One region of the Neobacillus sp. B24 genome, then DNA from elsewhere that is predicted to be linked to it. Evidence: riboswitches for the same ligand, from Rfam matches in the RefSeq annotation. Region 1 holds a riboswitch; each other region holds the start of a gene.
The links. A riboswitch is a leader RNA that binds a small molecule or an ion and turns the genes downstream of it on or off. The one in region 1 is predicted to bind S-adenosylmethionine.
Positions count from the first base shown of each region.

Region 2: linked by a shared signal. The riboswitch ahead of metK (methionine adenosyltransferase) and the one ahead of ACZ43M_RS22995 (methionine ABC transporter ATP-binding protein) in region 1 are both predicted to bind S-adenosylmethionine.
Region 3: linked by a shared signal. The riboswitch ahead of ACZ43M_RS04550 (LLM class flavin-dependent oxidoreductase) and the one ahead of ACZ43M_RS22995 (methionine ABC transporter ATP-binding protein) in region 1 are both predicted to bind S-adenosylmethionine.

Region 1 covers NZ_AP035777.1:4,609,798-4,620,674, reverse strand. The annotation lists gene ACZ43M_RS23015 (nuclease-related domain-containing protein) at 254-1,150, opposite strand; gene ACZ43M_RS23010 (MFS transporter) at 1,378-2,640, shown strand; gene ACZ43M_RS23005 (hypothetical protein) at 2,772-3,119, shown strand; SAM riboswitch class I at 3,198-3,302, shown strand; gene ACZ43M_RS23000 (O-acetylhomoserine aminocarboxypropyltransferase/cysteine synthase family protein) at 3,368-4,684, shown strand; SAM riboswitch class I at 4,801-4,912, shown strand; gene ACZ43M_RS22995 (methionine ABC transporter ATP-binding protein) at 5,034-6,059, shown strand; gene ACZ43M_RS22990 (methionine ABC transporter permease) at 6,052-6,720, shown strand; gene ACZ43M_RS22985 (MetQ/NlpA family ABC transporter substrate-binding protein) at 6,737-7,582, shown strand; gene sufC (Fe-S cluster assembly ATPase SufC) at 8,104-8,889, shown strand; gene sufD (Fe-S cluster assembly protein SufD) at 8,914-10,215, shown strand; gene ACZ43M_RS22970 (cysteine desulfurase) at 10,215-10,877, shown strand, end outside.
Region 2 covers NZ_AP035777.1:4,395,038-4,405,914, reverse strand. The annotation lists gene ACZ43M_RS21890 (DUF6154 family protein) at 35-292, opposite strand; gene ACZ43M_RS21885 (hydrolase) at 500-823, shown strand; gene ytkD (RNA deprotection pyrophosphohydrolase) at 910-1,377, shown strand; gene ACZ43M_RS21875 (ABC transporter permease) at 1,388-2,194, opposite strand; gene ACZ43M_RS21870 (ABC transporter ATP-binding protein) at 2,175-2,954, opposite strand; gene ACZ43M_RS21865 (ABC transporter substrate-binding protein) at 2,977-3,996, opposite strand; gene ACZ43M_RS21860 (alpha/beta hydrolase family protein) at 4,112-4,906, shown strand; gene ACZ43M_RS21855 (DUF2584 domain-containing protein) at 4,941-5,183, shown strand; gene ACZ43M_RS21850 (RNA polymerase sigma factor) at 5,302-5,826, shown strand; gene ACZ43M_RS21845 (hypothetical protein) at 5,807-6,763, shown strand; gene pckA (phosphoenolpyruvate carboxykinase (ATP)) at 6,809-8,398, opposite strand; SAM riboswitch class I at 8,674-8,819, shown strand; gene metK (methionine adenosyltransferase) at 9,055-10,254, shown strand; gene ACZ43M_RS21830 (gamma carbonic anhydrase) at 10,298-10,813, opposite strand.
Region 3 covers NZ_AP035777.1:942,044-952,920, reverse strand. The annotation lists gene ACZ43M_RS04590 (selenium-binding protein SBP56-related protein) at 1-61, shown strand, start outside; gene ACZ43M_RS04585 (hypothetical protein) at 77-727, shown strand; gene ACZ43M_RS04580 (YcnI family copper-binding membrane protein) at 938-1,588, opposite strand; gene ACZ43M_RS04575 (copper resistance CopC/CopD family protein) at 1,614-3,269, opposite strand; gene ACZ43M_RS04570 (DeoR family transcriptional regulator) at 3,283-3,858, opposite strand; gene ACZ43M_RS04565 (C40 family peptidase) at 4,093-4,542, opposite strand; gene ACZ43M_RS04560 (MATE family efflux transporter) at 4,810-6,171, opposite strand; gene ACZ43M_RS04555 (ATP-grasp domain-containing protein) at 6,407-7,363, opposite strand; gene ACZ43M_RS04550 (LLM class flavin-dependent oxidoreductase) at 7,382-8,431, opposite strand; SAM riboswitch class I at 8,539-8,642, opposite strand; gene ACZ43M_RS04545 (response regulator) at 9,237-9,890, opposite strand; gene ACZ43M_RS04540 (sensor histidine kinase) at 9,891-10,877, opposite strand, start outside.

The sequences.
Region 1 (10,877 bases):
CCGTTTGAGAAGAATCTTAAGCCGAAGCTGTCATAAGGAAGTATTTAATAACCCGTTTGACAAGATTCTTAAGCCGAAGCTGTCATAAGGGAGTGTTTAATAACCCGTTTGAGAAGAATCTTAAGCCGAAGCTGTCATAAGGGAGTGTTTAATAACCCGTTTGAGAACAACCTTCAGCCAAAGATGTCATAAGGAGGTGCTTAATAACCCGTATGAGAAGAACCTTCAGCCAAAGCTGTCATTAAAAAGTATTTTAGGTATAATACCGATTTTTCTTTTCCCCGACACTGTTAAAGTTTTGAATCAAAATTCTTTTAATAGCTCTTTGGGATAATACGTCACCACACCATTCACGAACTAAAGCCGTCGTTACCCTCATCTCAGGAAATAGCATCTTCAACTCCTGTACATTCCTTACAACGGCAGTATCAATATGCTCTACAGCTCCACAATCTCGACAAACAAGCCTATTCCCTTTCACAAAAGTTGAAAGCCTGTGGCACGTACCACAACTGTTACCCTTTTTCATCATCCCAAAGTCATAAGGAGGATATGTCGCAAAGGGCGAATCCACCAGATCGAGCGACACCAACAAATCTGACAGCTTCTCAAGCCCGTCGTTGAGCTTTGAGTACTCCGTATTTAATTTTCTCAAAAACCAATTCACTTGTGTTGGGAGTATAACAGATTCATTTTTAGGAGCATATAAAGTAAATTCGGGGTTGATGTAAACCAAGTAAGATTCAATCGTAAAATGAAGTCCATATTGTTGGATTAATTGGTGGAATAGGTCGTCGGCACGTTGTAACTGATTCAAAGGATTTTTTAAAAATTTGTCAGCTTTCCTTAACCGCCCATCAGAATCATAGCAGTATTCGCCTTCGTAGTTTTTTACATCAATAAGATAAATTTTTTTCTGAAAAGTCAAGACCTTATCAATCTGAAAAATGCTATCGCCAGACTTGAGCCACAATCCATTTATAATGTTGCATTTATTCTGGAGCATTCCATCAGTCATGGAATCAAATTTAACCTCCCCAGCAAAGCCCTTTTCTAATCTCCATTTTTCGTCATTGAGTACATTCATTCTCGCATTCAATAACCTCGTCATTGATAATTCCTTCGGCACTAACCGCTGCTTTTTCAGCATAAATCCACCATCCTTTAAATATAAAGTACCAACCTTAATTTTACAAAAAATCCCCACCAATAAAGCCGGAATAAATGAAACCTTTGTTAACTTTTGTCGATTCCCAAAATTCCCAAAAATATAACCCTTCCTTATTTACAAAAACTTGGCCACTGGATTATGATACTTAGGGAAGCGAAATATCACCGCAAACCCCTACTCTCAAACTACCAAAGGAGCATAACGCAATGGCCTTTTATCATAATTGGGCAGCCCAAATTAGTACATATAACCGAAATATCAAACTAAGTTTTATGGCAAATATTCTTGCGCAAATAGGTCTTGGAGTTTTTATGGTCATTTACAATTTCTATATTCGAAAGCTTGGCTACTCGGAGGCCGTCAACGGGCAAGTCATCTCGATGACCTCGTTAGCGACGGCACTGATCCTTATCCCAGCGGGAATCATCAGTGACCGCTACAGCCGTAAGAAAGTCATTTTATACGGAATACTCTTATCAGGGGTAATCCTGCTTGCTAGAAGTGTCGTTTCCGGCCAACAATTATTAATTACTTTTGCGTTCATCAGCGGTCTGGCAATGGCCTTTCTGCAAGTCTCGGGAATCCCATGGCTTGCAGAAAATTCAACCCCGGAACAGCGGGTAAATTTATTCAGTCTGCATTTTGCGTTTATGACGGCTGCCAATGTAGTAGGAAGTCTCCTTGGCGGCTTGCTAACTGACGTGTTCTCGTTTTTTGTCAGTGATCTCAATAGCATCAGATTGACCCTGATTATTGGTGCCGTCATTTATTTGATTGCGATTATACCTACTACAAAATTCCAAGCATTGACCCAAAAACGACTAGAACCAAAGAAAGCACCGGAAAAACCGTTCATATGGAAAACTAACGGCATGAAACTAATTGTCTTATTTGCCATTGCCCAAATGCTGATCGGTTTTGGTGCAGGGCTGGTGATTCCCTATTTAAATCTGTATTTTTCGGATCGTTTCAGCGCATCGACAACTTCAATTGGTTTTATTATCTCGCTCGGGCAGGCGGCAACAGCATTGGCAATGTTTATTGGTCCATGGGTCGTGAAAAAAGTAGGTGAAGTAAGGGCTGTTGTGTTCCTCCAATTAGCTTCGCTGCCATTTCTTCTATTAACAGCTTATACGAACCACCTATGGCTGGCGGCACTAGGGTTTTTATTTCGCCAAGCATTAATGAACGCCGGAAATCCGATTCAAATGTCGCTGATGATGTCAAAGGTCAACGACTCGATGAAGGGGCTGGCGAACTCAATAAACCAAATGGTATTCAATTTGGGCTGGGCACTAATGGGGCCGGTCTCGACCGGAATTGTCGTCCAGTATGGGGCTTATTGGGGATATGCCTATGTGTTCAGCATAACCGCCGTTTTATATCTAATCGGTTCCATCTATTTCTTGGTCGTCTTCAGGGGCATTTCGACCAATAACAATAAATCCGTTTCTACAAAAATATCATAAATCCGACATATATCTTGGGAAATCTCATTATTTCCTCAGACACATCAGATATTTGTCGAGCGAATCTAAAAGGAATACAAGCGCTATTGCTGAATAGTATTGGTAGAGACAAATGATTCGGAGTGGTGAAAATGCAGGAAGCAGTAAGTTCATTTCTAATGGCTGTAAAAAGGCAGGGACAGTTGCAGCCGTTGTTAGAGTCTGCTGATTTACGGGTATCCTTGATTTCAGATCAACAAACTATTGTGCTAGTAATCAAACATGGTGAGGTAACAGCCTCAAATGAAAAAGACATGGAGCACACCACCATCAAAATCAGTGGTCAGCCTCCGGAAATAACACGACTATTAGAAGGAAGGGAAAGATTGAGAGTCCTTCAAAAGAGCGGTCGGCTGATGGTATCAGCACCCTTAAGAATAATCTTATTACTTGAATCCATGTTTTATTTGACAATGCCGCACGGCGCTCTTGTATCATAAAAATTTTATTCAAAGTCATTGACTCGGAATTGAAGTTGCGGTATTATGTTTTTAAATATTCTATCAATTAAATAAGTTATCTTATCAAGAGAGGCGGAGGGACTGGCCCTGTGATGCCCGGCAACCGGTGACTTACATACGGTGCTAATTCCAGCAGAGCAAGTTCGCTCTGAAAGATAAGAAGAGCATAATCCCCTCTTCTTATGAAGTGGGGATTTTATTTTTCCAAAAAGAGAGGAGCAAGGAAGATGACCGAAAACCAAAAGAACTATCGATTTGAAACATTGAGTGTACATGGCGGCTTGGCGCCAGATCCAGTTACAGGGGCACGGGCCGTGCCAATCTATCAAAACAATGCCTACCAATTTAAGAGCACAGAGCATGCCGCAAACCTGTTTGCGCTAGCAGAGCCTGGCTACATATACACCCGGATTCACAATCCAACCACAACTGTTTTTGAAGACAGAGTGGCACTGTTGGAAGGCGGCGTAGGCGCACTTGCGGTGGCAAGCGGGATGGCAGCCATCACACTGGCAATCTTAAACATTGCTGAAGCAGGCGATGAAATTGTTGCAGCTGGAAACCTCTACGGCGGTACCTATAATTTATTTGCGGTAACCCTGCCGAAATACGGAATCAATGTGAAATTCGTTGATGCGGAGAATCCTGAGAACTTCCGTTCAGCCATTACGGAAAAAACAAAAGCGGTTTTCGCGGAAACAATCGGCAACCCAAGTCTTCGCGTCCTTGATATTGAAAAAGTCGCGGAGATTGCGCATGACGCAGGTGTACCGTTAATCATCGATAACACTTTCGCTACGCCATACCTGTGCCGGCCAATTGAGCATGGGGCTGATATTGTGGTCCATTCGGCGACCAAATGGCTCCTTGGTAACGGCACGTCAACTGGCGGCATCATAGTTGACGGCGGCAAGTTTGACTGGAATTCACCGAAATTCCCTGGTTTCACGACGCCAGATGCAAGCTATCATGATCTTGTTTATGCAGAAGCATTAGGTGCCGTTGCTTATATTATTAAAGCACGTGTCCAGCTCCTTCGTGACCTTGGACCTGCATTAAGCCCACAAAATGCTTTCCAATTTACGCTTGGACTTGAAACGCTGCATGTGCGCATGAAAGAGCATGTCGCTAACACAGAAAAGGTAGTACAGTACTTATTAAATCACCCTGCGGTAGAGTGGGTTTCTTACCCTGGGCATCCGTCACACCCTGATTATGAATTGTCTAAAAAGTATATGCCAAAAGGCGCAGGGTCCATGGTGGTCTTCGGAATTAAGGGCGGCAAAGAAGCAGGCGCGAAATTAATCGACAACATCCAGCTTTGGGCACATGTGGCCAATGTTGGCGATGCCAAGAGCCTAATTATTCATCCAGCAAGCACAACTCACCAGCAGCTTGATACGGAAGGTCTTAAAGCAGCAGGTGTGTCGGAAGATTTAATTCGTCTTTCCATCGGCATTGAGAATGTCGAGGATTTGGTTGAGGATCTCGAGCAAGCAATCGAAGCGGCAACAGGATTGTCTTCACTGAAAACGAATGCATAAAATAGTTTAGTAAGATAATAAAACTATTTCGTTGACACGACTTTTTATCCATGATACGATAGCAAACGTAAATTAATTTTTGAAAATATTTTTAATTAAATATAAGATTGCTTAAGCTCTTATCAAGAGAGGTGGAGGGATGTGCCCGATGAAGCCCGGCAACCGTCAGTTCATTGAAACTGAAATGGTGCCAATTCACACAAAGCGTCAAGCTTTGGGAGATGGGAGAAAGGATTGTATTTACTGATGCCTTTCTGCCCGTGCGGAAGGGCATTTTATTTTTCTAAAAAAAGAATCCTTTCATAAAAATAGTCAAAACCTATATCAAGGATAAAAAGTAGGTGAGTCAATGATTTCAATTAAGAGTGTCCGCAAAGTTTTCCAATCCAAAAAAGGCCAGCTAAAAGCAGTTGATGATGTCAATTTGGAAATACAAGATGGAGAAATTTTCGGCGTAATCGGGTATAGCGGCGCCGGAAAGAGTACGTTAATCCGGATGCTGAATGGTCTGGAACTCCCGACCGAAGGAAGTATCACTGTTGCCGGTCGCGAGATTTCAAAAATAAAGGGCAGCGAGCTTCGGAAAGCCCGTCAGGAAATCAGCATGATTTTTCAGCACTTCAACCTCCTTTGGTCGAGGACAGTAAGTGAAAATATTGCCTTCCCTTTGGAAATAGCGGGAGTAAGCGCGCCGCAAAGAAAAAAACGGGTGGCAGAGCTGGTGAAGCTTGTCGGACTCCAAGGCCGGGAAGATGCCTATCCTTCACAATTGAGCGGAGGTCAAAAACAGCGTGTCGGCATTGCCAGGGCGCTTGCCAATAATCCTAAGGTACTTCTCTGTGATGAGGCAACCTCGGCTCTCGACCCGCAAACGACGGATTCAATCCTCGATTTACTAGTCGATATTAATAAAAAATTGGGCTTAACGATTGTGTTAATTACCCATGAGATGCATGTCATCCGGAAAATCTGCCACCGGGTTGCCGTGATGGAAAGCGGCCGGATTGTAGAACTTGGTTCGGTACTGGATGTGTTTAAAAATCCGCAGCAGCCAATTACTAAACGGTTTGTGCAGCAGGTGTCTGAACCAGAGGAAACAAAGGAAACAGCTGACCACTTACTTGAACGTTATAATTCAGGAAAAATTGCTCAATTAACGTTTATTGGCGAATCTGCAGAGCAGCCGGTAATTACGAATCTAATTCGCCAGCACGATGTAACAATAAATATTTTGCAGGGTAAAGTTTCGCAAACGCAGAGCGGTTCATATGGGACACTGTTCATTCATATCGATGGGGACGAGGCTGAAATCAACAAGGCCATTGCCTATATTCGTTCCCAGCAGGTAGGAGTGGAGGTGGTTGTAAATGATTAAGGAATATTTACCGAATGTGGATTGGCTGATTATGTGGCAAGAAACAAAAAATACCCTTTATATGACGGGCATATCTGTTCTTGCAACATTTATATTGGGTACGCTGCTTGGATTAATCTTGTTTCTGACAGCAAAAGGAAACATCTGGGAAAATAAGCCGATAAATGCGGTTATTAGCGGCATTGTCAATATCTTTCGCTCAATCCCGTTTATTATCCTAATCGTGTTATTAATTCCGTTTACAACATTTTTGGTCGGAACAATGATTGGTGAAGATGCCGCATTGCCTGCGCTGATAATTGGTGCTGCCCCGTTTTATGCGAGAATGGTCGAAATTGGCCTCAGGGAAATTGATAAAGGGGTCATTGAAGCAGCAAAATCAATGGGAGCCACAACGGGCACCATCATTTGGAAGGTGCTGCTGCCGGAATCGATGCCGGCGCTTATTTCGGGGATTACAGTTACAGCGATTGCCCTTGTTGGGTATACAGCGATGGCCGGAGCGATTGGTGCCGGCGGCTTGGGAAACCTTGCTTATAACTATGGATTCCAACGCAATCAGAATGATGTAACCTTCATCGCTACAGTCATTATTTTAATCATCGTGTTTGTGATTCAGTTTATTGGTGATTTCATCACTTCAAAATTAGATAAAAGATAAAAAGGAGAGTTTGAAAATGAAAAAATGGTTAAACGTACTCTTAACATTAACACTTGCGCTTGTATTAGCTGCTTGCGGCACTAAAGATGAAGACAAGTCTGAAGGCACTAGCGGGGATAAAGCAGAAACAACAAAATTAGTGGTTGGAGCATCAACTGTACCACACGCGGAAATTCTTGAAAAAGCAAAACCGATTTTAAAAGGAAAAGGCATTGATCTTGAAATTAAAACATTTACTGACTATGTTTTACCGAACAAGGCTCTACAATCAAAGGAATTGGATGCAAACTACTTCCAGCACATTCCATACCTCGAGGCACAAAATAAAGAGTTTGGCTATGGATTTGTTAATGCTGGCGGAATTCACATTGAGCCAATCGGTGTTTATTCAAAAAAATACAAAGATCTTAACGACCTTCCAGAAGGCGCGCATCTGATTATGAGCAACTCAGTCGCTGACCATGGCCGTCTGCTATCATTACTTGAAAACGAGGGCTTAATTAAGCTAAAAGAAGGCATTGATAAAACAAAGGCCGAAATTAAAGATGTTGTAGACAATCCGAAAAAATTAAAGTTTGATGCAAACTACGAAGCAAAATTATTACCACAGATTTTCAATAATGGCGAAGGCGATGCTGTATTAATCAATTCCAACTATGCAATTGATGGCGGCTTAAACCCAATCAAGGATTCTATTGCGATTGAAGATAAAGAATCTCCATATGTAAACGTCATTGCCGTTCGTAAAGGCGATGAAAATAATGAAGCAATCAAAACGCTTGTAGAAGTGCTGCACTCTAAAGAAATTCAAGACTTTATCCTTGAAAAATATGAAGGAGCAGTTGTACCGGTATCCGAGTAATAATTAAATAAGAAGAAACAAAGATGAAGAGGCTGCTTTTGACAGCCTCTTTTCCATATACATTAATCCACCCTTTTAAGTGAAAAATAGAATGGATTACCATCAATTTATCCCGCATTAACGGGCAGTAAAACCCCCATCTTAATACTTGCACAAATCGAAGAAGTATAGGTGGGGGTTAACTGCCCGTAAATGCCCGATTGGTTCAACTAACAATCAGTGGGGGATGGAAAAAACCCCCACTGATTGAAGTTTCACTTTATCCATTGGCATTTCCTTGTAAAATAAGGTATGATTTAATTCGAGTTTATTTTACATAATTCTTATCAGAATTTTCTTTCAAAAATCTTGATCATTCTCAATTGGTAACGCTTTAGTGAAAACAAAGACTAGTTATCACTGCATAAAGGTTGCTAACACATTTAATTTGTTATAAGATTGTAATGAGAATAGATTGAGAATGAAATACCTTATCGACGCTGTCGATACGATACAAAACATTCTTTTGCGGAGGTATAAAAATGGCTGGATCAACATTAACTATCAAGGACCTGCATGTTGCAATCGATGGGAAAGAAATTTTAAAAGGTGTAAACCTTGAAGTAAAAGGTGGAGAAATCCACGCAATCATGGGTCCAAACGGTACTGGTAAATCAACATTATCCGCTGCCATCATGGGTCATCCGAAATATGAAGTGACCAGCGGCAGCATTACTTTAGATGGTCAAGATGTTTTGGAAATGGAAGTAGATGAGCGCGCACGTGCCGGTCTATTTTTAGCAATGCAATACCCAAGTGAAATTAACGGTGTAACAAACGCTGACTTCTTGCGTTCGGCGATTAATAGCCGTCTTGGCGAGGGAAATGAGATTTCCTTAATGAAATTTATCCGTAAAATGGATAAGCAAATGGAATTCCTTGAAATGGACCTCGATATGGCACAGCGTTATCTTAACGAAGGTTTCTCCGGCGGTGAGAAAAAGCGTAACGAAATTCTGCAATTAATGATGCTTGAGCCGAAAATTGCCATCCTCGACGAGATCGACTCCGGACTTGATATCGATGCGCTGAAGGTCGTATCAAAAGGTGTCAATCAAATGCGCTCTGATGACTTTGGCTGCTTAATTATTACTCACTATCAACGTTTATTAAACTACATCACTCCTGACCATGTGCATGTGATGATGCAGGGCCGTGTCGTTAAATCTGGCGGACCAGAGCTTGCACAACGCTTGGAAGCAGAAGGTTATGACTGGATCAAGCAAGAGCTTGGTATTGAAGATGAAACAGTTGAGCAAGAAGCTTAAAAGCCCTAAGTTAGGAGGATTAACATGACAATCGAAACTATTGATACTGGTTTTGTCAGCTCTTTTTCAAAAGGGATGAGCGAGCCTGTCTGGTTTGAAGAGCTTCGCCTAAAGGCCTTGGCCCAACTAGATGAGCTGCCAATGCCGAAACCTGATAAAACGAAAATTGATAAATGGAATTTTACACAATTTAATCAGCATACTGTTACAAGTTCTGCTTATACTTCGCTTGCTGAGCTGCCTGAAGCAGTAAAAGAGTTAATCGACCTTGATGCAGAAACTCATAATTTATATATCCAACACAACCAGACTCCTGCTTTTCTATCATTATCCCAGGAGTTAACGGATAAAGGCGTCATTTTTACTGATATCTTTACCGCTGCCAGAGAGCACGGTGATTTATTGAAAAAGTACTATATGACACAAGCTATCAATGCTGATGAGCACAAGCTGACAGCCCTTCATGCAGCACTAGTGAACGGCGGTGTGTTTTTATACGTACCAAAGAACGTGGAAATCGCTGAACCAATTCAGGCAGTATTTGTCCACGATGATGGTGAAGCAAACCTGTTTAACCATGTGCTAGTTGTTGGTGATGATAACAGCTCGATCACATACGTTGAAAACTACATTTCTACAGTGGAAACTTCTAATACATTGGCAAACATCTTAACAGAAGTTGTTGCCAATACGAATGCAAGAGTACAGTACGGTGCTGTTGATAATCTGGCTAAAGGGATCACTACTTATGTGAACCGCCGTGGTGTGGCTGGCAGAGACTCTCGGATTGAATGGGCGCTTGGCTTAATGAACGAGGGCAATACGATTTCTGAAAATACAACCAACCTGCTTGGTGACGGTTCTTATGGCGATACCAAAACTGTTGTTGTTGGCCGTGGCGAGCAAACGCAAAACTTCACGACCAAGGTTGTTCATTTTGGTAAGCATACACAAGGTAATATCTTAAATCATGGTGTCGTAAAAGATAGTGCTACTTCCATTTTTAATGGAATTGGCAAAATTGAACACGGGGCATCAAAATCAGATGCTGAGCAAACCTCTCGTGTCTTGATGCTTAGCGAAAAAGCACGCGGCGATGCCAACCCAATTCTGTTAATTGATGAAGATGATGTTATGGCCGGACATGCAGCTTCTGTCGGACGCGTTGACCCTGTGCAGCTTTATTATCTAATGAGCCGGGGGATTCCGCAGACTGAAGCAGAGCGTCTTGTGATACATGGTTTCCTTGCACCAGTAGTTAACCAGCTTCCGATTGAGCACGTGAAAAAGCAATTAACGGAAGTTATCGAAAGGAAAGTAAGATAATGAATATCCAGGATATTCGCAGTCAATTTCCGATCTTACACCAAGAAGTGAATGGCAAGCCGCTTGTCTACCTGGACAGCTCAGCCACTTCACAAAAGCCGATTAAGGTTATTGAAACGATTGAAAAATACTACCGCGAATACAATTCAAATGTCCACCGCGGTGTGCATACACTAGGAACAAAGGCTACTGATGCTTACGAAGGTGCCCGTGAGAAGGTTCGTAAGTTTATCAATGCCAAGTCAACTCAAGAAGTTATTTTTACAAGGGGTACGACAACTTCCATCAACACGATTGCGGCTAGCTACGGCGCCGCGACTTTGAAGGAAGGCGATGAAATCGTCATTACCCACATGGAACACCACAGTAACATCATTCCGTGGCAGCAGGTGGCAAGAAGGACCGGAGCCCAGTTGAAGTATATTCCGCTTCAAGAAGACGGAAGTATTTCATTGGATGATGTGCGGTCAACGGTAACACCAAATACAAAGATTGTCTCTGTCATGCAGGTATCAAATGTGCTTGGTGTGATTAACCCGGTGAAAGAAATCGCTAAGATTGCCCATGAAAATGGTGCTGTGATGGTTGTTGATGGTGCGCAAAGTGCACCGCATATGAAAATCGATGTTCAAGATTTAGATTGCGATTTTCTTGCGTTTTCG
Region 2 (10,877 bases), 210 kb from region 1:
GCTTCCTAAAAGATCAATTCATGGTTATGTATAATCAGTGTATGTTACGAGGGTGAAAGGAAGAAGCACGCTGCTGCCCGTACTGTTCCTGGGCGAATTTCCCCTTTAGGCTTTCAATGAGGTATAGCCCCATTAAATCATAGAGTTCCTGTTTATCCATATCGTGAATTAAAGCCAGTAAATCTTCATGTGACATTTCTTCTAAAAAAGCAAACGCCAGCATATCTATATCTTCTTCATCACCTGTAAGCTTTGTCCGATACATTTCGTACAATTCATCAACCAGTTTCATCTTCAACACCTCCCCTGTTTTTTGCCTATATTTCCACCATACCCATTAACGTAAAAAATAAATCTATTTTCAGAATAAACTGAAAAATCTGTTACTTTTTAGTGTATGATTATTATATCGTATTACTTTCTAAAAAATGTATCGAAATTTGCGATAGAATAAATTTTTTCTTTTGGTGGATTCTAAATTTAAAAAGGGGATGACAGTATGAATGACAATAAAAAGACTTATTATATAGACCCAGGTACTGGCGAAATCTCGCAAAGTCAAACGGCTTCATCCTGGAGTTTTAAAATCCAGGCCAATGATGATGAAATTACAAGGCTTAGGGAATTATTTGACCAAAATTATTCGACAGAGTGGCAGGGTTTTTGGCGAGCGCATATTCCGTTTCTTGAATACCATCATGATAAGGATAACCACCAATATGATAACAAAATCCAACAAGTATACCAAATGATTTATCAACTTGGCGACCAAGAAGCCAAGAATCATATTGAAACAATGAATATATTGCCTGGGACACAGTAATGACATGATGGGGAATCCAAAACATGCAGGATTTCCCTTTTTCATTTACAATGTAGGTAAATACTCAATTCCTGTGAGGGATTTACATGATACAATTCTTGGATGATAACGGACATAAGGTAGAGCTTTCGTTTTCTAAAAATGCTTTTACTATCGGAGCCCAGCATGTTTTAGTGATTGCTCAATTAGGCAGCTGCTGGGTGCTGACAAAGCATAAAGAAAGAGGGCTTGAGTTTCCCGGGGGAAAGGTGGAGCGTGGAGAAAATCTTGAAGCTGCGGCCAGACGTGAGGCCTACGAAGAGACGGGAGCGGTGTTCTCAGAGTTATCCTATCTGGCGGAATATAAGGTTTCTGACAAAAGCGGCCCGTTTGTAAAAGCAGTTTTTTGGGGGAAAGTAGACAAGCTGGAGGATACAGAAAGCTATTTTGAAACTAATGGACCGCAGCTCATAAAAGGTGATTTGCTAGAGCTTAGATTTGGCAGCGATTATAGCTTCATCATGAAGGACCGAGTTGTCGAGGAATGCCTCCATTATATAAAACATAAAGAATAGCGGCAGCCCACTATTCTTTAATAAGCTTCTTCTCCAGTAATTCAACAAGCTGGTACATGATTGTCGCGATAACAGCAATCACCAAGAGCGATAAGAATACAAGGGTGAAATTAAACACCTGGAAACCATAAATAATCATGTAGCCCAGCCCTTTGGAGGAAACGAGGAATTCCCCAACTATGACACCAACCCACGATAGCCCCACATTAACCTTTAGGGTTGAGATAATCGTAGGGAAACTTGCAGGGACGATGGCCTCTCTGAAGCATTGCAGCCGTGTCGCGCCAAAGGTCTGAAGTACTTTTAGATAGTTGGGGTCCACCTCTTTAAACGACGTATACACTACAATGGTTGTGATGATGACAGAAATAATGGCACCCATGGCAATAATCGAAGGGTAACCAGGGCTAAGTGCCACAATCAGTACAGGGCCCAATGCTACTTTCGGCATTGCGTTTAATATGACTAAATAAGGGTCAAGTACTTTAGAGATCATCGGTGACCACCAGAGAATGGCGGCCAAGAACACTCCAAGAAAGGTACCAAGAATAAATCCGAAAATGGTTTCCGTTAAGGTTACTCCTAAATGCGTAAACAACGAGCCGTCTTGAACCTTGTCTAATAATAGGTCCCATATTTTTGACGGAGAGCTAAAGATTAGCGGGTCAATCCACTCATTTCGACTAAAAACCTCCCAACTCGAAAAGAAAAGCAGGAAGATGATGGCCTGATAAAAACGCACCCATCTTTTTTCGACCTTTAGTGATCGAATGTAATTTTTATGGAGGAGTTCTACCTTATTCGGTTGTTTGTTCAATGGATTCCAGCTCCTTCCATATCGTTTGGAAAATATCAGAATAGGCTTCATGACCTCTAGCTTTAAAAGGGGTTAGAGATTTTAATTCTTCCGGTATTTCAAACGTTTTATGAATCCTGCCGGGACGAGAAGAAAGCAGGTAAACGCGGTCACTCATGGCGATTGCCTCACCAATATCATGGGTGACAAGGATGGCTGTTTTTCCAAATTCCTCAAGTGTATTTGAGACCAAATCTTCAAGCTTCAGCTTTGTTTGATAATCAAGTGCTGAAAAGGGCTCATCGAGCATCAGCAGCTTTGGTTCGGTAGTGAGTGTTCTTACGAGTGCTACTCGCTGACGCATGCCGCCTGATAATTGTTTAGGTAATTGGGTTCCAATGTTGTCATTTAATCCCATTTGTTTTAACAGGTTTAAGGCGCTGGTCTTTGTCTTTTCGTTAAGCTGCTTTGATAATTTAAGTCCTAATAGAATGTTCTCTTCAATCGTCTTCCATGGAAATAAATAATCCTGCTGCAGCATGTAGCCGATGTCATTCTTTGAAGTAGAAACGGGCTTATTTTCCAATAAGACCGTTCCCTCTGTGGGTTTAATCAAACTGGCGATAATCGAGAGCAGGGTAGTTTTCCCACAGCCGCTAGGGCCGAGGAAGGAAACAAACTCCCCCTCCTCAACTGTAAGTGAAATATCGGAGAGGGCCGTGGTAGCAGTGTCTCTGGTAAAATAAGTGTGATGAATATCTTGAACTTTCAAGAAGCTCATGAAAGGCGGCCTCCCTTCTCTTTTATTTTTTCATGACGCTCTCGGCAAAATCAGTATTTACTAATGTCTTATAGTCAACATCTTGCGGAAGCTCTCCTGCTTCATTCATGATATCTTTTAGATTTTTCCATTCCTTTTCATCAAGGATTGGGTCTGTAGCAAAGGAACCTTGGCTCTTATAGCGTTCAACTACTGTTGACATAATTTCAGGATCGGTATCAGGGAAAAATTCTTCTACTGCCTTGGCAATTTCTTCAGCTGAGTGAGTCTCCACCCATTGCTGTGCCTTATAAACAGCTCTGGTGAATTTATCGATAATGTCTTTGTTATCCTCCATATAGCTTTCTTTCGCCATAAACGTTGTGTAAGGAACAAGGCCTGACTCTTTACCAAAGGAAGCAACAATATGACCTTTTCCTTCTTTTTCGAAAATGCTGGCGGTTGGCTCAAATAACTGGACAAACTCGCCTTGCCCTGAGGCAAAGGCATTGGCGATATTCGCAAAATCGATGTTTTGGATTAAATTTAAATCCTGATGCGGGTCGATGCCGTGCTTTTTAAGGACGAATTCACCAACCATTTGCGGCATGCCGCCTTTGCGCTGTCCGAGGAAGGTCGTTCCTTTTAGCTGATCCCATGAGAAATTATCGATCTTCTCTCTTGCAACAAGGAAGGTGCCATCTGTTTGGGTTAACTGTGCAAAGTTAATCACGGGGTCATTGGCTCCTTGGGCATAAACATAAATCGATGTTTCCGAACCTACCAATGCAACGTCAGCGCCGCCTGAGATAAGCGCAGTCATGGTTTTATCGCCGCCAGGTGTTGTTGTCAGCGTGACATCAAGGCCTTCTTCCTTAAAAAAGCCCTGTGTCAAGGCAACATATTGCGGTGCGTAGAAAATCGATCTCGTGACTTCGGCAATACGTACTTTTTCCAGTTTCTCCGGTTCTTTGCCGCCTGTATCTTTATTACAAGCAATTAGGGAAAACATAAGTATTGTGATGAGGAGAAAGGAAAAACCGATTTTTGACCATTTCTTCATCTAAAATTAACCTCCTTTATCTGGGCTAATAGCCTACGATATCGTATGACGCAGAAAAAAATGTGTGAATGCCCAGTTTCAAAATATTTTTAAAGACTTAAAAGGATCGATAACAATGAACAAAAATAATGGAAAGATAGTTAATATTAAACGGTTCCCATCCCCGAATCCAAATGTTTTCCTCAAAGAAATCACCTATTACTCGGGTGGTCTAAAAGTGAAGGGAATGCTAGCAGAACCACGCGATCAAGCAGCGTGTGATGGTTTTTTATATTTACGGGGCGGAATTAAAAACGTTGGCAAAGTCAGGGCAGCGCGGATTGCCCAGTTCGCCCAGGAAGGCTTCATCGTGTTTGCCCCTTATTATCGGGGAAACCAAGGAGGAGAGGGGAATGAGGATTTTGCCGGAAAAGACAGAGAAGATGCCTTTTCTGCATACCTGTTGCTGCAAGCATGGCCTCAAGTGAAGAAAGTACATATTTTTGGATTTTCCCGCGGCGGGGTAATGGCATTGTTAACCGGAAACCAGTTTCCTGATGCCGCTTCACTCGTTACCTGGGGCGGAGTCAGTGATATGAGTTTGACTTACTTTGAACGTGAGGACTTAAGAAAAATGATGAAGCGGGTGATTGGTGGTACACCGGAAAAATTTCCGGAGCGGTATCAGGAACGAACACCCCTGTTTGAACTGGAAAAACTCCAGGCACCTGTGCTGATTATCCATGGGGTAAGGGATCAAAATGTCTCGGTTGAGCATGCCCACAAACTGGAGGAGCGTCTTCGCAATTTGAACAAACCAGTGGAGGGTTGGTATTTTGACGATTTCACACATTATTTCCCCCCCGCAATTAATCGGGAAGTCGTAACTGATTTAGCGAATTGGATGAAAAAACATGGTAAAAGATGTTAAGATAGTAATATAAATTGTAGAGGAGCGGATTTTAATGGGTATGCCTCTTGAATTAAATACACTGATTGTCACAAAAGGAAATGAGAAACGGGTGGAGGAAAACTTGTTTGTTCTACAAAAAGAAGGTTACCGCCTATATCCAATTGAAATTCCGATTGATGTAAGAAAAACATTGGACAGCAGTTCAAGTGGTACCGCCTTGATAAAGAGGGTCGAGTGGGAGAAAAATACAACAACCTTGACCTATCAATTAATTTCATTAAATTCGACGAATTAAAGCAGGCAGCCGTGACCTGCTTTTCTTTTTGCAAAAAAGTGTAATAAATCAAGCTGAAAGCCGTCATATTTATGAATTCAAATTTTTCCAAAGGTTTATAGGGAAGGGGGTAAAAAAATTGGAACGGGCCCACCAGATTGAAACATGGTTTATTCAATATGAAAAGGATGTTACCAATTATCTAGTTTATTATACAGGCACAACTGATGTGGAGGATTTGGTCCAAGAGACGTTTTTACGGGCATTTCGTGCGCTGGGCAGGTTTAAACATGAATCAAGCCCGAAGACATGGCTGATATCGATCGCCAGAAATACAGCTATAGATCTTTATCGGAAACATTCAGTATGGGAGAAGCTGAAAAGACAGCTTAGGCAGGAGTCACCAAGTCCACAGAGGCCTCATACGGAAGATGGTTTGTTGAAGAAGCTGGAGTATGCCAGCTTGTACGAGGCAATCAATGCACTAAAGCCCAATTATCGGGACGTGATTTTATTAAGGGGGATTTCTGAACTGTCGGCACAGGAGGCAGGCCAGGTTCTCGGTTGGTCGGAAAATAAGGTGAATGTGACATTTTTCCGTGCCGTAAAAAAATTGAATGAAATGTTAAAGGAGGGTGAATATTTTGAGCAATTTATCGGATAAAGAACTGCTAGAATTGATGGGCGATTTTCCAAAGCATGAGCTATCGACAAAGGTGAGAACACAAATGCTAAAACGAATTAGTGAAGATGTTTCTACCAGCCCTAAACGGAGGCTTAGCCTCCAAAGAGTTAGCGCTTTGGCGGCGGTGTTTATTCTTGCCTTAATTGCTCCAATCCTCTATTTTTCAAATGCTTCGGGAGAGAAGAGCCTTATAAGCGGATTTCTGACAACAAAAGCTGAAGAAGGTAATTATTTTGCTCTAATGAATGAAGGAAAACCAATCTACGCAGATAGTAATTATGGAATTCCTGACAAGGTTAGTTTGCTTGCACCAGAGGAATGGATAGCTAATGATAAACGTTCTGTTGCGAAAATGATGATTTTTCTGTGGGGCGATTATAAGGATTTTGCCAATAACCCCTTAACTGTAGAAGCCGTCCATGTTCAAACAGGGGTTAAAGAGCAGCTTACCGAAGCCGTTGTTTCAGGGGGATTGTATGGCTCTGATGCCCATGCGTTGACATCCTTTAAACCTTTCAGTACCCCTGGCGTTTGGAACCTCCAGTTCTCAGTTGGAGGTAAAAACGTTGGCGAATTCTCCATCTATGTTAAAGAACCCTATATTTCGTTTGGTAAATCAACGTTATTAGTCTCGTCTGAGGACCTATATGCCGGTTTCTATGAGCATGAAATTATCGAAGTTGAAGGAGAAAATCTTCCGGAAGAAATAGAATTAAAGATATTTACCATAGAAGGGGAAACAGCGTTGACCACTACGTTTCCATTTAAAAAGGTAGCAGATTATACAACAACAGACGGGAAGAAGATTTCTCAGTACGGCGGAGGTTTCACGCTTGAAAGAAGTGGAAACTATCAATTTAGTGTGCTGCAGGAATCACAGGCTGTAGAAGTAAGGAAACCAAGTAAGACAAAATAAATAATGAAAAAAGCGATTCGACGTTGAATCGCTTTTTTCAATAAATTAGGCAATTGGGCCGCCTTTAGCTGTAATTTCTGGTGCAACATTTGTAAACTTCTTAAAGTTTTCGCGGAATTTCCCGGCTAGTTCTTTTGCCTTCTTGTCATAGGCATCAGCATCTGACCATGTCTTCACTGGCTGCAGCACTTCATCCGGAACCCCGGCTATATGGAGCGGGATATTTAAACCGAAGATTTCGTCCTTGACGGTTTCAACATGATTTAGTTCTCCTTCGAGAGCCGCTTGGACCATTGCTCTTGTATAGGAAAGCTTCATCCTGTTGCCGACACCATACTCGCCCCCAGTCCAGCCTGTATTCACTAGGAACACATTAACGTTGTGCTCAAGAATCTTTTCACCAAGCATATTGGCATATCGAGTTGCCGGCAGCGGCAGGAATGGTGCACCAAAGCAGGTCGAGAAGGTAGCCTGTGGTGAAGTCACACCACGCTCAGTTCCAGCAAGCTTGGAAGTGTAACCGCTTAAAAAGTGGTACATTGCCTGCTCTTTTGTTAATTTTGCAATGGGAGGAAGTACACCGAAAGCATCAGCAGTCAGGAACACAATTGTGGTCGGATGTCCGGCAATACTAGGTACAATGATATTATCAATGGCTTCAATCGGATAGGCAGCACGCGTATTTTCTGTCAAAGTACCGTCATCATAATCCGGAATTCGTGACTCTTTATTGATGACAACGTTTTCAAGTACAGTTCCAAAGCGAATGGCATCAAAAATTTGCGGTTCCTTTTCACGGGTAAGGCCGATACATTTTGCATAGCAGCCACCCTCTATATTAAACACACCATTGGATGACCAACCGTGTTCATCATCGCCGATCAGTTTGCGATTAGGGTCGGCTGAAAGGGTAGTTTTTCCTGTTCCGGAAAGACCAAAGAAAAGGGCAACATCACCTTCTATACCTACGTTCGCCGAGCAATGCATGGAGAAAATGTTATTCTCCGGGAGTAAATAATTCATTACAGAGAAAATGGATTTTTTCATTTCGCCGGCATACTCTGTCCCGCCAATTAGTACGACACGATGTTCAAAGGATATAATAATGAAGGTTTCTGAATTTGTTCCATCCACAGCAGGGTCCGCCTTGAAATTTGGTGCGGAAATGACCGTAAATTGTGAGTCGTGGGTCAAAAGGTCGTCTTCGGTTGGGCGAATAAACAATTGCTGTGCAAATAAATTATGCCAAGCGAATTCGTTGATAACCTGAATCGGCAGGCGTGACTTTTTATCGGCTCCAGCAAAACCCTTAAATACAAAGATCTCATCTTGCTGCTTTAAGTAGTCCAAAACCTTATTATACAAGTTTGTAAAAACCTGTTCAGAAATTGGCTGATTGAGTGACGCGCCCCAGGCAATTTTGTCTTTTGTGGTCGATTCGGATACTATAAATTTATCTTGTGGGGAACGTCCTGTATATTTTCCTGTTGAAACGGTAACAGCACCTGTGGCAGTTAAGGATCCTTCATTTCTGCTTAAGATTTTTTCTACCAGCTGCGGCACAGATAGTTGAACCTGGGCATTGCATTCATTCAGGAACAGTTTTAATTCATTTGGAGTATGAACAGAATTCATTTAAGAAACCTACCTTTTAAAGATTTTTATACTCTAAATATTCTTATCCAATAGTATAACACATTTAATTGATTAGTCTATACTAATCAATTAAATTAAGTTGTATTTTATACAATATTCTATATTTAGTAAAAAGTCATGAAAATGGGTCGTGTTTTACGTAAATTGGTTTAAGATTTTGCATGTACCAAAGTTTGATTTTAACCAAAAGTTGCTAAAAAATCCATTGACATGCTTTGTTTGTGTAGGTTATGATTTAACCTTGAACGGATACTCTCTTATCCCGAGCTGGTGGAGGGACAGGCCCTGTGAAACCCAGCAACCTGCAACTAAGAAAATACCGATATGCCACGAGTGTACGGTCGTTTTCTGGGCAAAGGTGCTAAACCTGATGCAAGGCATATGCCTTGAACGATAAGAGTGAAAGGCACGCGCAAAACATTGCACTCAACCTTTCCTCTAATGGGAAGGTTTTTTCTTTTTTCTGCGTCTACATAATAGTTTTTATACAACGTGAGAACGCCTTCGGGTTTTTTATTTTTAATAAAATTCCTGTAATTATTTCATACTATAAAGGGAATGAGTTCCGTATCAAACTCTGAGGTTCGCAAGCTTTACTATTGCCTCATTTATTTCATAGTATAGGAGGAATTCAGATGTCAACAAAGCGTCGTTTGTTTACTTCTGAATCAGTAACTGAAGGTCATCCCGACAAGATTTGTGACCAGATTTCTGATTCCATTTTAGATGCCATTTTAGCCAAGGATCCGAATGCCCGTGTTGCTGCGGAAACTTCCGTAACAACAGGATTGGTGCTTGTTGCTGGTGAAATCACCACTTCCACCTACGTGGACATTCCAAAGATTGTTCGTGAAACCATTAAAGGAATTGGCTATAATCGTGCAAAATACGGATTTGATTCCGAGACTTGCGCCGTTTTAACTTCCATTGATGAGCAATCCCCTGATATTGCCATGGGAGTCAACCAAGCGCTTGAAGCACGCGAAGGCCAAATGTCTGACGACGAAATTGAAGCAATCGGTGCTGGGGACCAAGGTTTAATGTTTGGATTTGCCTGTAATGAAACGAAGGAACTTATGCCACTGCCAATTTCTTTAGCACATAAGCTTGCCCGCAAGTTGACAGAAGTTCGTAAGGAGGATATTCTTCCATATCTTCGACCAGACGGCAAAACTCAAGTAACGGTAGAATATGATGAAAATAATCAACCTGTACGGATCGATACGATTGTTATCTCTACGCAGCACCATCCCGAAATCTCGCTAGAGCAGATCCAGCGAAATGTAAAAGAATATGTTATTAATCCGGTTGTTCCCAAGGAATTAATCGATGAAAATACTAAATATTTTATTAACCCTACCGGTCGTTTTGTAATCGGCGGCCCACAAGGGGATGCGGGATTAACAGGCCGTAAAATTATTGTTGATACTTACGGTGGATACGCCCGTCATGGCGGCGGAGCATTTTCCGGTAAAGACCCAACAAAAGTTGACCGTTCGGCTGCCTATGCTGCACGCTATGTGGCAAAAAATATTGTTGCCGCAGGTCTTGCAGACAAATGTGAGGTACAGCTTGCCTACGCCATAGGTGTCGCTAGACCGGTATCCATCTCGGTTGATACTTTCGGAACCGGCAAAGTGAGCGAAGATATTTTAGTTGACCTTGTCAGCAAAAACTTTGACCTGCGCCCTGCAGGAATTATTAAAATGTTGGATTTACGGCGTCCTATCTACAAGCAAACAGCGGCATATGGACATTTTGGCCGTACTGATGTTGATGTTCCGTGGGAACGGACCGATAAAGCTGAAGCACTTCGTCAACAGGCGGAGGGCTGATTAGAAAACGGGAATTACACATAACGTGTGATTCCCGTTTTTCTTATCTTTTTTGCAGTGATTTATAATACTGAGCCTTTTCTGCATATTCTCTTATAATTCGGTCCATGTCCTTGATATCTTCCTCATTTAATTCCCTGATTACTTTGGCAGGTTTGCCAAACGCCAATGTGTTCGGAGGTATTTTTTTACCTTGGGGCACTAAACTGCCAGCGCCGATGAATGCCCCTTCGCCAATTTCTGCCTGGTCGAGGATAATCGAGCCCATTCCAATTAACGCTTTTTTTCGAATGATACAGCTATGTAAAATGACCTGATGTCCGACTGTGACTTCATCCTCTAAAATTAGCGGGTTGTTGGGGCTTTGATGTAATATGGAATTATCTTGGATATTGACACGGTTGCCAATTTTCGTCGGCGCAACATCACCGCGAATCACCGTGTTAAACCAGACGCTTGACTCCCCGCCAATTTCAACATCGCCGGTAATAGTTGTATAATCTGCAATAAATGCGGTATCAGCGATTTTAGGATATTTATCTTTAAATGGATAAATCATTAGTCTCTCTCCTTTGGGATGATGCTTCTATTTTAACGAATAAATGAAGCACTTTTCAAAAATT
Region 3 (10,877 bases), 1.7 Mb from region 1:
AGCACATCAAATCAGGCTTGAGGGCGGGGATTGCTCTACTGATACTTTCTGTTATCCGTGATAGGAGGTTAGGGACATGGAAGCTTTTTCTGAAGGAAGTCAAATCCTGCTAGCAGCCCTGCTTGGTGCCTTTCACGGACTTAATCCGGCCATGGGCTGGCTGTTTGCAGTATTCCTTGCGGTCCAACGGGGAGACCGCCGGGTGTTGTTTTACGCTGCTGCCCCAATTGGTTTGGGCCAAATACTGGGGGACGGCGTCATTGTCCTATTGCAGACCTATGCACGGTTTCAGTTTCCGTTGCGCTACGTTCATCTTGCCATGGCCTGTATCGTGTTAGGCTATGGGATATACCGTTTGTTTCGGTATTTTCGGCATTTTAAGTGGAAGGGCGGCTTGAAGGTAGGGTACGTACAGCTCATACTATGGTCGTTCTTGGCCTCTTCGACCCATGGTTCTGGCCTGCTGTTGTCACCGTTCATTTTAGGGGCGGATAGTATCGCTGACATTATCCCTCTCTACATTTTTCATGAACTTTCCATGCTGGCCGTAATGGTGATTGTTTCTGTGCTGGTTTATCATATCGGTCTGATAAAAATACGAAAATACTTCGTCAACTTTGATTTAATCTGGGCGGTTCTATTAATCGCTGTCGGGGTTATTTTATTATTCATGAATGGAAGTTTCGGGGGTGGACCACCTAGCAATATGCATCATCATATCCATTAACAATAGGAGGAGCGGCCTCCGATTGTTTAACTATCCTGCTTCGCTCAATAAAGTTCAACTTAAAGAAGAAGCGTTAACCCTTCGTGGAATCAACTCCCCTGTATAAGTACAATCCTTCACAGAGATAATAAAAATTGCACTTGTTGATTTCCCTCAGCAAAAAAGAAAATGACTTATTCATGTTTATGAATAGGTCATTTTTTTAACTGATTACTTTCTACGGAATGTACGAACAAAGGCACCTAATGAAAGTAATACTGCAACTGCGGATAAGATTATTGGAAGAGAATCTGATTTATCAGTATCAGAATTTGCAACCTCTGTTTTTGGTTCTTCTTTTTTAGTTTCTTCCGTTTTAGCTGTATCATCATGACCGTCTGTTGATGTTCCAGCAACGATTTCAGTAATAGAATGAGGCGAATCAGTTCCTTCATCACCTGTCCATTCTACTACACTGCCATCCTTATAGTATTGGAAGGCATCCCAAGCTGCTTTTGCAGCATTTTCCGGGTTTTTCCCAACAAACGTGAATTGTTGAAATTGACCAGGCAAAATCCCTTCTCCTGTTGCCTCAAATGTAAATGATTTTACGATTCCATTAGCATCTTTTTCATCACTATATTTCCATCCCGGAACAGGCTGATAAGACTTTATTTCTACCCCGGCAGGCGCTTTAATCGTAACCTTCGTTGTTGCTACGTTCTTTTCAACAGGAACCTTAACCGTATAAGTTTCCCATGCACCCGTTGTTGAAGTCTGTGGTACAACTGTAACATGGGCACTTACGACACTTGAAAATAAAAATAACCCTAAAACAGTTGGTAAAAACACTTTAGATATCTTATTAATTGTAAGCTTCATCATTCATTTCTCCTCTATCATTCATTTAAATACTACCTACAAAAACTTTAAAAGTAGTATCCAGGGTTTCTAAATCTTGGGTCAGGACGTGAACTTTCACCTGCCATTGACCCGCCATATTGAAATTCATCCCTTGGGATTCATAAATGCCTTCTTTGACTTTTTTTAATGTTATGGTGTCGTCACCCATATCCATCTCAAGGGACGTAAAGGTAAGTGTTACCTGTTCTATATCTTTAATGAGACGACCATTGTGGTCTTGTAGTGTCACTTGAAATGTATTATTACCTATAACGTTCGGAGTTGCTTCAAATGTAATCCTATTACCATGTTCAACGTTTTTAGCTTCCTTTATTGGTCCAGGGGAAGCCATTGCCGTTGGTAAATTAGTTAATATAACAGAAAGAACAAGAACAATTATTCCAGTCATTAATTCTCCCCACAGAGAACGTGCAATTCCACCCTCACTATTTCGTTTCCCTTTTATAAAATTAATGGCAGCGAATGCCATCATAATCACTAGGAGAATAATCTTACCAGACAAAGCCCTTCCATAATCCGTAAATAAAAGCGAGCGAAAGTTTGGAATATATAACAAACTTCCGTAAACCCCTGTGGCAGATAAAACTACAACGATAATAATTCCCCATTTTGAAAACCTTCGTACTGCATCCATATAAAATTTCTTTGTTTCATCTTTTCTACTTAAGGGAATCAAAGCAATCAGAGCGATTATGCTTCCAATCCAAATGGAAGCAGAAAGCAAATGAAATAAATCCATACCTCTGGCAAGGATACCATTTTCTGATGAAGCGGCATGGCTAGTTAATGTCTTGGTCTTCAAAATCCCAATTGCAATTATAAAGGAAATCCAAACCCATATTTTTGTATCAAATGGCTTATAACATATTAGGAAAGTTGGCAGCCAAAGAATTAACATCATAATAATCTGGGTAGACCATGCTTTACCAAATACACTATTCGTGAGCATATCCCCTAGGACTTCGGTATTGATAACCTTGGTCCAGGGTAAGCCTGATTCAATAGTAGCTTGCAAAGGCAAACTTATAATTATACTAAAACATAGGGCTGCGAACGAATACATGATTAATCTACCAAAGGTATTTTTTACCCTTATTTCTTGTCCCAATTCTTTCGGTAAGACAAAAAGGGAAAAGAATAGTATTCCAATAAAACATGCATTACTAATATATTGAAGCCAACGTATACTAATTAAATCCAACCCAGGCATGTATCCTTTTGACTTCTGAACGTTTAACGGACTACTTTCTTTGTTATTTCCGTTTCCAATTTGAAATGGAATAACCCCTTCAACTGGATGCCCATCACCTGAAACAACTTTCCACTGTATGACATATGTGCCGTTTGGAAGGTTTCCATTTAAGTCAGTTTCAATAATAGATTGATTATTGGGATTAATCCGCCCATTCTTCATGTCCACTTGTTTACCATTTGAATCAAACACTTGAATTGAATTAAAAGAAGGTTGAATCGTTTCATCAAACTGTATGGAAACCTTCTTGGGCGGTTGACTAAGTATTTCGTTTTCGGACGGACTCGATTTTACTATATAAGCATGAGCTGAAGGGAAAGTAGGGTATGAAAGAACAAACACAGATATTACGGCCATTAGTATTAAGAGGCTTTTTGCTACTTTCATTCTACTAAACCTCTCATTTATTACACCCACAACCCGTGAGTCCATCCATTCTTTTTTGTATCTCTTCAATGGCCTCGTCGAAACGAAGAAGGATTCCACCGAATCCGATTTGAAATTGCTCAGCATGCTTTAATAAATCAAAAGATAATACTTGTGGTTGGCAGCAACTTAAATTAAAATCTGCGTCCATTAAAAAATATGCCATTTTAGCACTGATGGTCGTATCATGAAGGAAATCCCGGCAAATGATTTGTGAGACATCTTTTTCAATATCTTTGTATCTTAATAAACCACAGTGTGGGCAGCATAGTTGTTCTACCCTTAAATCATGAGTAATTATTTGAACAGGGTGCCGATTATTTGATTCCTTGAAGCAATATGTACATGCTGTTGAAGAAACTTTTCCTATTTTCCCTAAACTTATTCCACCTGAAGTTTTGATAACTTTTTTTTCCTCTACCAGAGGCTTTATGTCCCGGTAAACGGTCATTTCGGATACATTAAGACGCTTACTTATCTCTGTAATAGATAAAGTGACTTCAGTATTTAACCATTCTAACAATTGTTGCTGGCGTTCAATTGGTAACATATTTGGACCTCCCTTAATAGCAGTAAAAGTGCCCTTAATACAAAAATTTTAAAATACTATATTAACCTTTACAAGTTTAAAATGTGAAAAATATGTGAAAAATCATCAAATAATAACATTTTCTAACACAGTTGCAGCGGTTCTGTTATTTGTTCACCAGTGACTCCAAAGTAAGTAGCTTTTTTTTCACTAATATTTTTTTAAAAATAAAAAAGACCATCGCTATGATGATCTTTATACTCGCTTTACTCCAATATATCTAGCATGCCAATATGGATTGCTTGTATTTGTTACAATGACCCCTTTTGAGGAAGATGCCATGATCATTTTTCCGTATCCGATATAGATGGCAACATGAGTTGGGGCACTTGCTTTATTCGGTGCATAGAACAATAAATCACCGATATTCAAGTTAGATGGTCGATATCCGTTTCCATAGTACATTTGAGCAGCAGTGCGATTTAGTGTTTTGCCCGCTTTTCCGTATGAATACTTCACAAGACCTGAACAGTCAAAACCGCTCGGCGAAATCCCGCCCCATTTATAGGGAACCCCCATATTTGCTTTTGCAACAGAGATTGCTTTTGTATGATAATATGCCGCTTCCGCTTTATCACCCTTGGCGGCGAACAAAGTGCCACAAGAAGCAAAAATAGTGAAAGCGATGATGAGTTTCTTTAGCATGATTGTTTCCTCCTAGTGTGATTTGATAACTTCACTATACTAGAAAGGGATAACAGACTCATCACAGCCATATGTTAATTTCATTACAAAGTTATTCTAAAATAATTTTAAAATCACTAAGTGTATACACATCAGAATGAAATTTGACTGGGATATTAAGTACAAATGCTATTCTAAGTACCGAATTGTCTTTCAACAATCGCCCCCCATTTTCCCCATCAAAGTTAAAAGTACACCTGTGCTTCCCTTTGTTCGATCGTTCCATTTTTAGACAACATGGTCCTGCAATTCATGTTCAACCGATTTTAACTGAATGGTATCCCAATCGGTTCGATAAAAGCGAACCATGACACTGATTCCAAACACCGCGAGATAGGAGTATAAGGAGACCCACGCGCCTACACTGCCCCAATCTAACATAAAAGTAAGCACATAACTAAGTGGAACAAAGAATAACCACCCTAATAACAGTGAGATTTTTAATAAAAAGGTTGTGTCGCCAATGCCTCTAAGGCCGCCGGCGTAAAAATTTAATAGGCCATCAAACAATTGCAAAAATGCCGAAATCATCACTAATTCTGCGGCTATTTTATACACTTGGACATCGTGGGTATAAATCTTTGCAATTGGCTCTGCCCAAAAAAATTCAATCACACCCAAAATCAATAGAAAAATACATCCTAAAATGGCAGTATTCGTCCCTGCCTTCCTTCCTAATACAGGTTTACCTCGTCCGACTTCTTGTCCGACAAGAATCGTTGCGGTGGATCCAAATGCAAAAGCGGGCATGAATCCGAGACTCATGACACTTAAGGCCACTTCGTTTGCTGCCAACGCACTGGTTCCTAATCTCGTAACAAATGCGGTAAAGACAAACATGGCCATGGCCATCGAAAATTCCTGTATGCCTAACTTTGCACTTTCTCCAAAAATTAATTTTGATTCTGCAGGGTTGAAAGCAATTCTTTTGCGTGTTTCATAGGTTGGATGTAATTTTATGAAATAAATGTAAGCGCAAAATAGAAACGTAACCAACTCACCTGTAAAAAATGCAATACCTGCCCCCACCAGACCTAATTCAGGAAGACCAAAATGTCCATAGGTTAATCCAAAGGTAAGAAAAATCATGAAGGCTCCGCCTAATATCGTACTGATCATCGGTGTTTTGGTATCCCCAATCCCACGGAGAAATCCATGAATAACAAAGGTGAAGATGGAAAAGACCATCGCAAAGAAACGAAATTCTAAATAACCTTTCCCTTCACGAATCATTTCAGGCGAGCTTCCCAACAACTTAAAAATGGCTTCTGGAAACAATAAACCAACTAATAAGACCAATGCTGCCGCCACTATACAAAGATAAAAAGCGATATAAGTGCGTTCAACCCCTTTTTTCATGGTGTTGGAGCCGTAATTTTGTGCCACCAGGTAATTGGTGGTATGCCCGATTCCTGAAAATAAGGCCCAGGCATTGTACATGATAATGTTGGAAACACCTACGATTGCAATCGCAAGAGCCCCTAATTGGCCGACTAATATGAGATTAATGGTTCCTGTCAGTGTCGATGAAGCAAATGATGCAATCGAAGGTATAGCAAGCAGTAATATCTTTTTCCATTCTTTAAACATTTAGTAATCTCCTATGGTCTCTTTTAATTTACTAATCTTATTAAGAAAAAACAAAACTCTATTTATGCCCTTACTTAGTGGAGAATCAGGATGTACATATATAATAATATATTCTAGTGAACTGACGATAGTAAGCATCTACCATTTCAAAAATAAATTTTATGCTGTAAACAAAAATAAGCCGCCGATTATGGCAGCTCAGTTTTACATTTAATCTATATTTAGTTCAACCAAATTACACCGTTGCTGTGGCTGCGTACTTTTCTTCCAATGTCTTTTTTAAAAATAAAGCAACTTCGAGCATGCCGAATTTGCCGGCTTTTGCTTCTGCATCAGAATTGTAGTTGGTATTGGTATTAATATCGTACGTATAAATATCACCGTCAGCATTTCGGATAAATTCGATTCCAGCCACTTGAACCCCATTACCAGCTAACACCTTTTTATATTTTTCTAAAATTTCGTCGTCAAACCCGTCAATGATTTGGAACTTTGGCTTCTCTTCCACTTCTTCTCCTACCGGACAGAATAAATCGCCAATTTGGCAGGCGTCCGCCGGGCAAAGCTGGAATCCTTCCGAAGTATCCACCTTGACGGCATATACAAAGTTTCCTCCGACAAACTCACAGCGGGTGATGTAGCTTTCAGGAGATACAATGTATTCCTGGATCAGTGTAATGCCATCGACCGGTTCTTCGAACGTTGGTCCTTCCACATACGCTTTTAACGCTTCGATACTTTGGAACAATTGCACACCTAAACCTTTTCCGGCACGGTTATGTTTTGTAATAAAGGGCTGTCCAGAAAAGCTTTCCGCTGCCTTTAAAATGTTTTGCTTGCCAACTGCGGCAATCGTTTTTGGCGTCTTCACACCATATTTATTTAACTCTAAGTATTGTAAAACCTTGCTCACTTCCAGCTTTAGAGCACTCGTTCCATTTAATACCGTGCGGCCATGCGCTTCTAGCCAAGCTAATACCTGTCCAGTAAATTCAGCGGCAAAACGATGATCACGTGTATGGGAAGAAGCACTCATGCGGCTATAGAAGATTCCTTCGGGAGGTTGTGCCGATAAATCTAATGTACCCTCATCTAAATGCCATTCTTCATAAGGAACACCAAGCTCCTCTAATCTCTTTGTTAAATGGACGGTCCACTCACTATTTTCATGGATGACATATACTTTGCTCATGTTTACGGCCTCCTGTTTCTAGTTGTTTATTAAACTGCGTTTTTGTTCCACTAACGGCATAACCTGCTTTGCGAAGCGCTCCATTTCCTCCAGTTGCGGGGAAAATTGTAATAACAATAAGTCTAAGCCGGTTTCTTCATATTGTAAAATTCGATTGGCTATCTGCTCCGGTGTTCCTACCAGGTTTGGCCGCAGACCGCGATTGGAAACCGAGTAATCCTGTAATTGGATCTGCTGCTCTAATTGTGATTTGGTTGTGAAGTCTTTAAAGCCGGCATACGCGCTAGACTCCTTCACCGTCGTGATTTTTTCAAGCTCAGCAAAAGCCTCTTCTTCACTTTCACGGCAAATGACATAGGCTGCCATTCCGAAAGATTTAAATGGTTCATTGTTAGTTTGTTCACGGCGTGCCTTCATTTCAGCAATTTTTTGCTCAATCTCTTCTATTGTTCCACCGTGCATCACGTAAGCGTCGCATTTTTCGGCAATCGTTTGCTTACCTTTTTCGCTTTCACCGCCTGCATAAAGAATCGGGTTCGGTCGTTGAACTGGTTTCGGAGCAAGCTTCGTGTCTTTTAAGTCGTAAAACTGGCCCGCATAATTAAAGGTTTCTTCTGTCCATAACCCTTTTAGCACATCAATAAATTCCTCGGTTCGAGCATAACGCTCATCGTGCTCGGTGAAAATGCCGCCATATTGACGCGCTTCTTCTGCCCACCAACCCGAAACAACATTAAGCGTAAAACGGCCGTTGCTGATACGGTCAATATTGGCGGCCATTTTTGCTGTCACAGCAGGATTATGAAAACCTGGGCGAATCGCGGTCATGATTTCTATTTTCTCTGTCACGGCAGCAAGTGCCGCTGCGGTGGACCAGGCTTCAAGAGAATCATGCTCCGGTCCTTTAATATCATTTAAATATAATTCAGCAATCAGTGTCGTTGAGTATCCCCAGTCTTCAGCTGACTGTATGACTTTTTTCGCATAGTCAAAGGTTGGTGGCATATTCTCGTCATCTACATTCCGCAGCCAGCCTCCAAAAATCGGTAACCAAAAACCATATTTCATCTCTGTTCTCTCCTCTGCTGTTCTCATTCTCTAGTTTTCTTATTCGCTAAGTTGGATTTATAAAAAAACAAAAAACTCTCTTCAAAGAAGAGAGCCTAATAACCCCCTTCTCATCTTTCAAGCCATACGCTTGATGGAATTGGCACAGTATTCATACGAACCTGCTGCCGAGGCTTCAAAGGGCCAGTCCCTCCACCTCTCTGGATAAGAAGAAAAATATTTTTAAATCTATTAATATAGCGATAATAATTTAAATTCAGTCAATTGTCAATCAAATATTCACCACGGGACAGTGCTCAGGGCATATTTTCACAGCAGAGATTAGGACCATCCTTCTGATATTTAAAAGAACGATTGTTAAAGTAGTTTATGATGTTTATGAAAGGAATATCCACTCAAACGCATCATGAGATTTCCTTTCATGACATTTCTGAGAGGAAAATTCACTCAAACGCGCCATGAGACTTCCTTTCATGACATTTCTGAGAGGAAAATTCACTCAGGCTCGTCATGAGATTTCCTTTCATGACATTTCTGAGAGGATAATCCAATCAAACGCGTCATGAAACTTCCTTTCATGACGTTTCTGAGAGGATAATCCAATCAAATGAGTCATGAAACATCCTTTCATGACATTTCTGAGAGGACAATCCAATCAAATGAGTCATGAAACATCCTTCCATGACGTTTCTAAGAGGAAAATTCACTCAAACGCGTCATGAAACCTCCTACCATGACGTTTCTAAGAGGATAATCCACTCAAACGCGTCATCAGACATTGGTCTTTTAGTTAATTGATAACGTTTTACCTCGTTAACCCTTCCTGCTTTGCCTTGAAGGCGGCTTGAAACCTATCTTTTACATCTAGTTTGTGGTAGATGCTGGAGATATAGTTCTTGACTGTTCCCTCGGATAGAAATAGTTTTTCTGCGATGTGTTTATTGCTTAGTCCTACTGCAATGCATTGCAGCACTTCTTCTTCACGTTCTGTTAAGTCGTAGTTATTCTTGTTTTCCTGCTGGGTTGATGTTTCATGACTGTTTATTTGCTGAACTAGCAGCTTGGCCAAATCCTGCGGGAGCAGGGTCCCGCCTTTATGAATCAGTTTAATGCCTGCGAGCAAGTCTTTTGGATGAATGGCTTTCAGCAAGTAGCCTTCTGCCCCAATGGCTAACGCGTCAATCACGTAATTAATTTCTTGGAAGGTGGTTAAGATAATCACCTTGATGTCCGGCCAGCGTTGTTTGATCATTTTTGTTGCAGAAATTCCATCCATTTCCGGCATGTTAATATCCATCAAGATCGTGTCCGGTTGATGCTGCTGGCATAACGCAACGGCTTCAGCCCCATTTTCCGCCAAACCAACTACTTCAATTTCATCATCCATATCTAACACGATGGACAAGCTCTCCCGAATCAACTCTTGATCATCCGCTATGACTAATTTAATGCCGCTCATTTAGGCCACCCCTTTTATCGGTACAGTAATCGTCAGCTTTACCCCATGGTGTGTTCCACTTGTAATATCAAGATTCCCATGCAATTCCCCAATCCGTTCCTTCATCGCGGTGAGACCAAAACCAGGCTGCAAAGCATCAATGGGGCTTCCGTTATTTTCAATAGATAACACAATCTCATAGTCCGTAAATAAGTAATCAACCAAAATTTCTGAAGCACCGCCATGTCGTTTCGCATTTGTCAACGCCTCTTGAAGACAGCGAATGAATGCGAGTTTAATATTCTTAGAAATGGGGATTTCTCTCCCTTGCCTATTAAACTGAACATCGGTATCGGTATTTTCTTTAAAACTATCAACGATTTTATGTAAAAGCTCCGACAATGGCTGTTCATTTTCTGACGGGGCTATTTGGTGGATATGTCTTCGAATGTCCTCCAAGCCTTTACGAGAAACATTAGCAAGGGCTTCAACCTTTTGTTTCGCTCGATCAACATCCTTTTCCAGCAAATAAGAAACGGCGTCAAGCCCCATGGTTACAGAAGTAAAGTGATGGCCAATCGTATCATGCAGTTCTTTTGCAAGCCGGTTCCGTTCTTGGAGCAGCGTTACCTTCTCGATCTGCTCCGCATATTGCTGAAGCACCCGATACTGCTCTTGAATTAACTGATATTGTTTATTATTTTCTTCGATGATTCGTTTTGTCTTCTGCTGCGAATGAATGACATAGTTAAAGCAGGCGCCAAAGCCTAGGAAGATGAAGATATCGATGTACTGAAGAAAATAAGTGACGGTGTCCATAGTCCACAGAGTAGGGAGCGGGTACAAAATTAAAAACACTGGCAAGGTCCATCTGGCCGACTTCTTTGTCGCAAGGTAACCAACCATCAAGATGGACATGAGGATCATGGCGGGACCAAGGTTAAAGTGTTCAAATATATTAAAATAGACGGAAGCTCCGCCTCCTATGATGAGCTCGGCAATCGGATA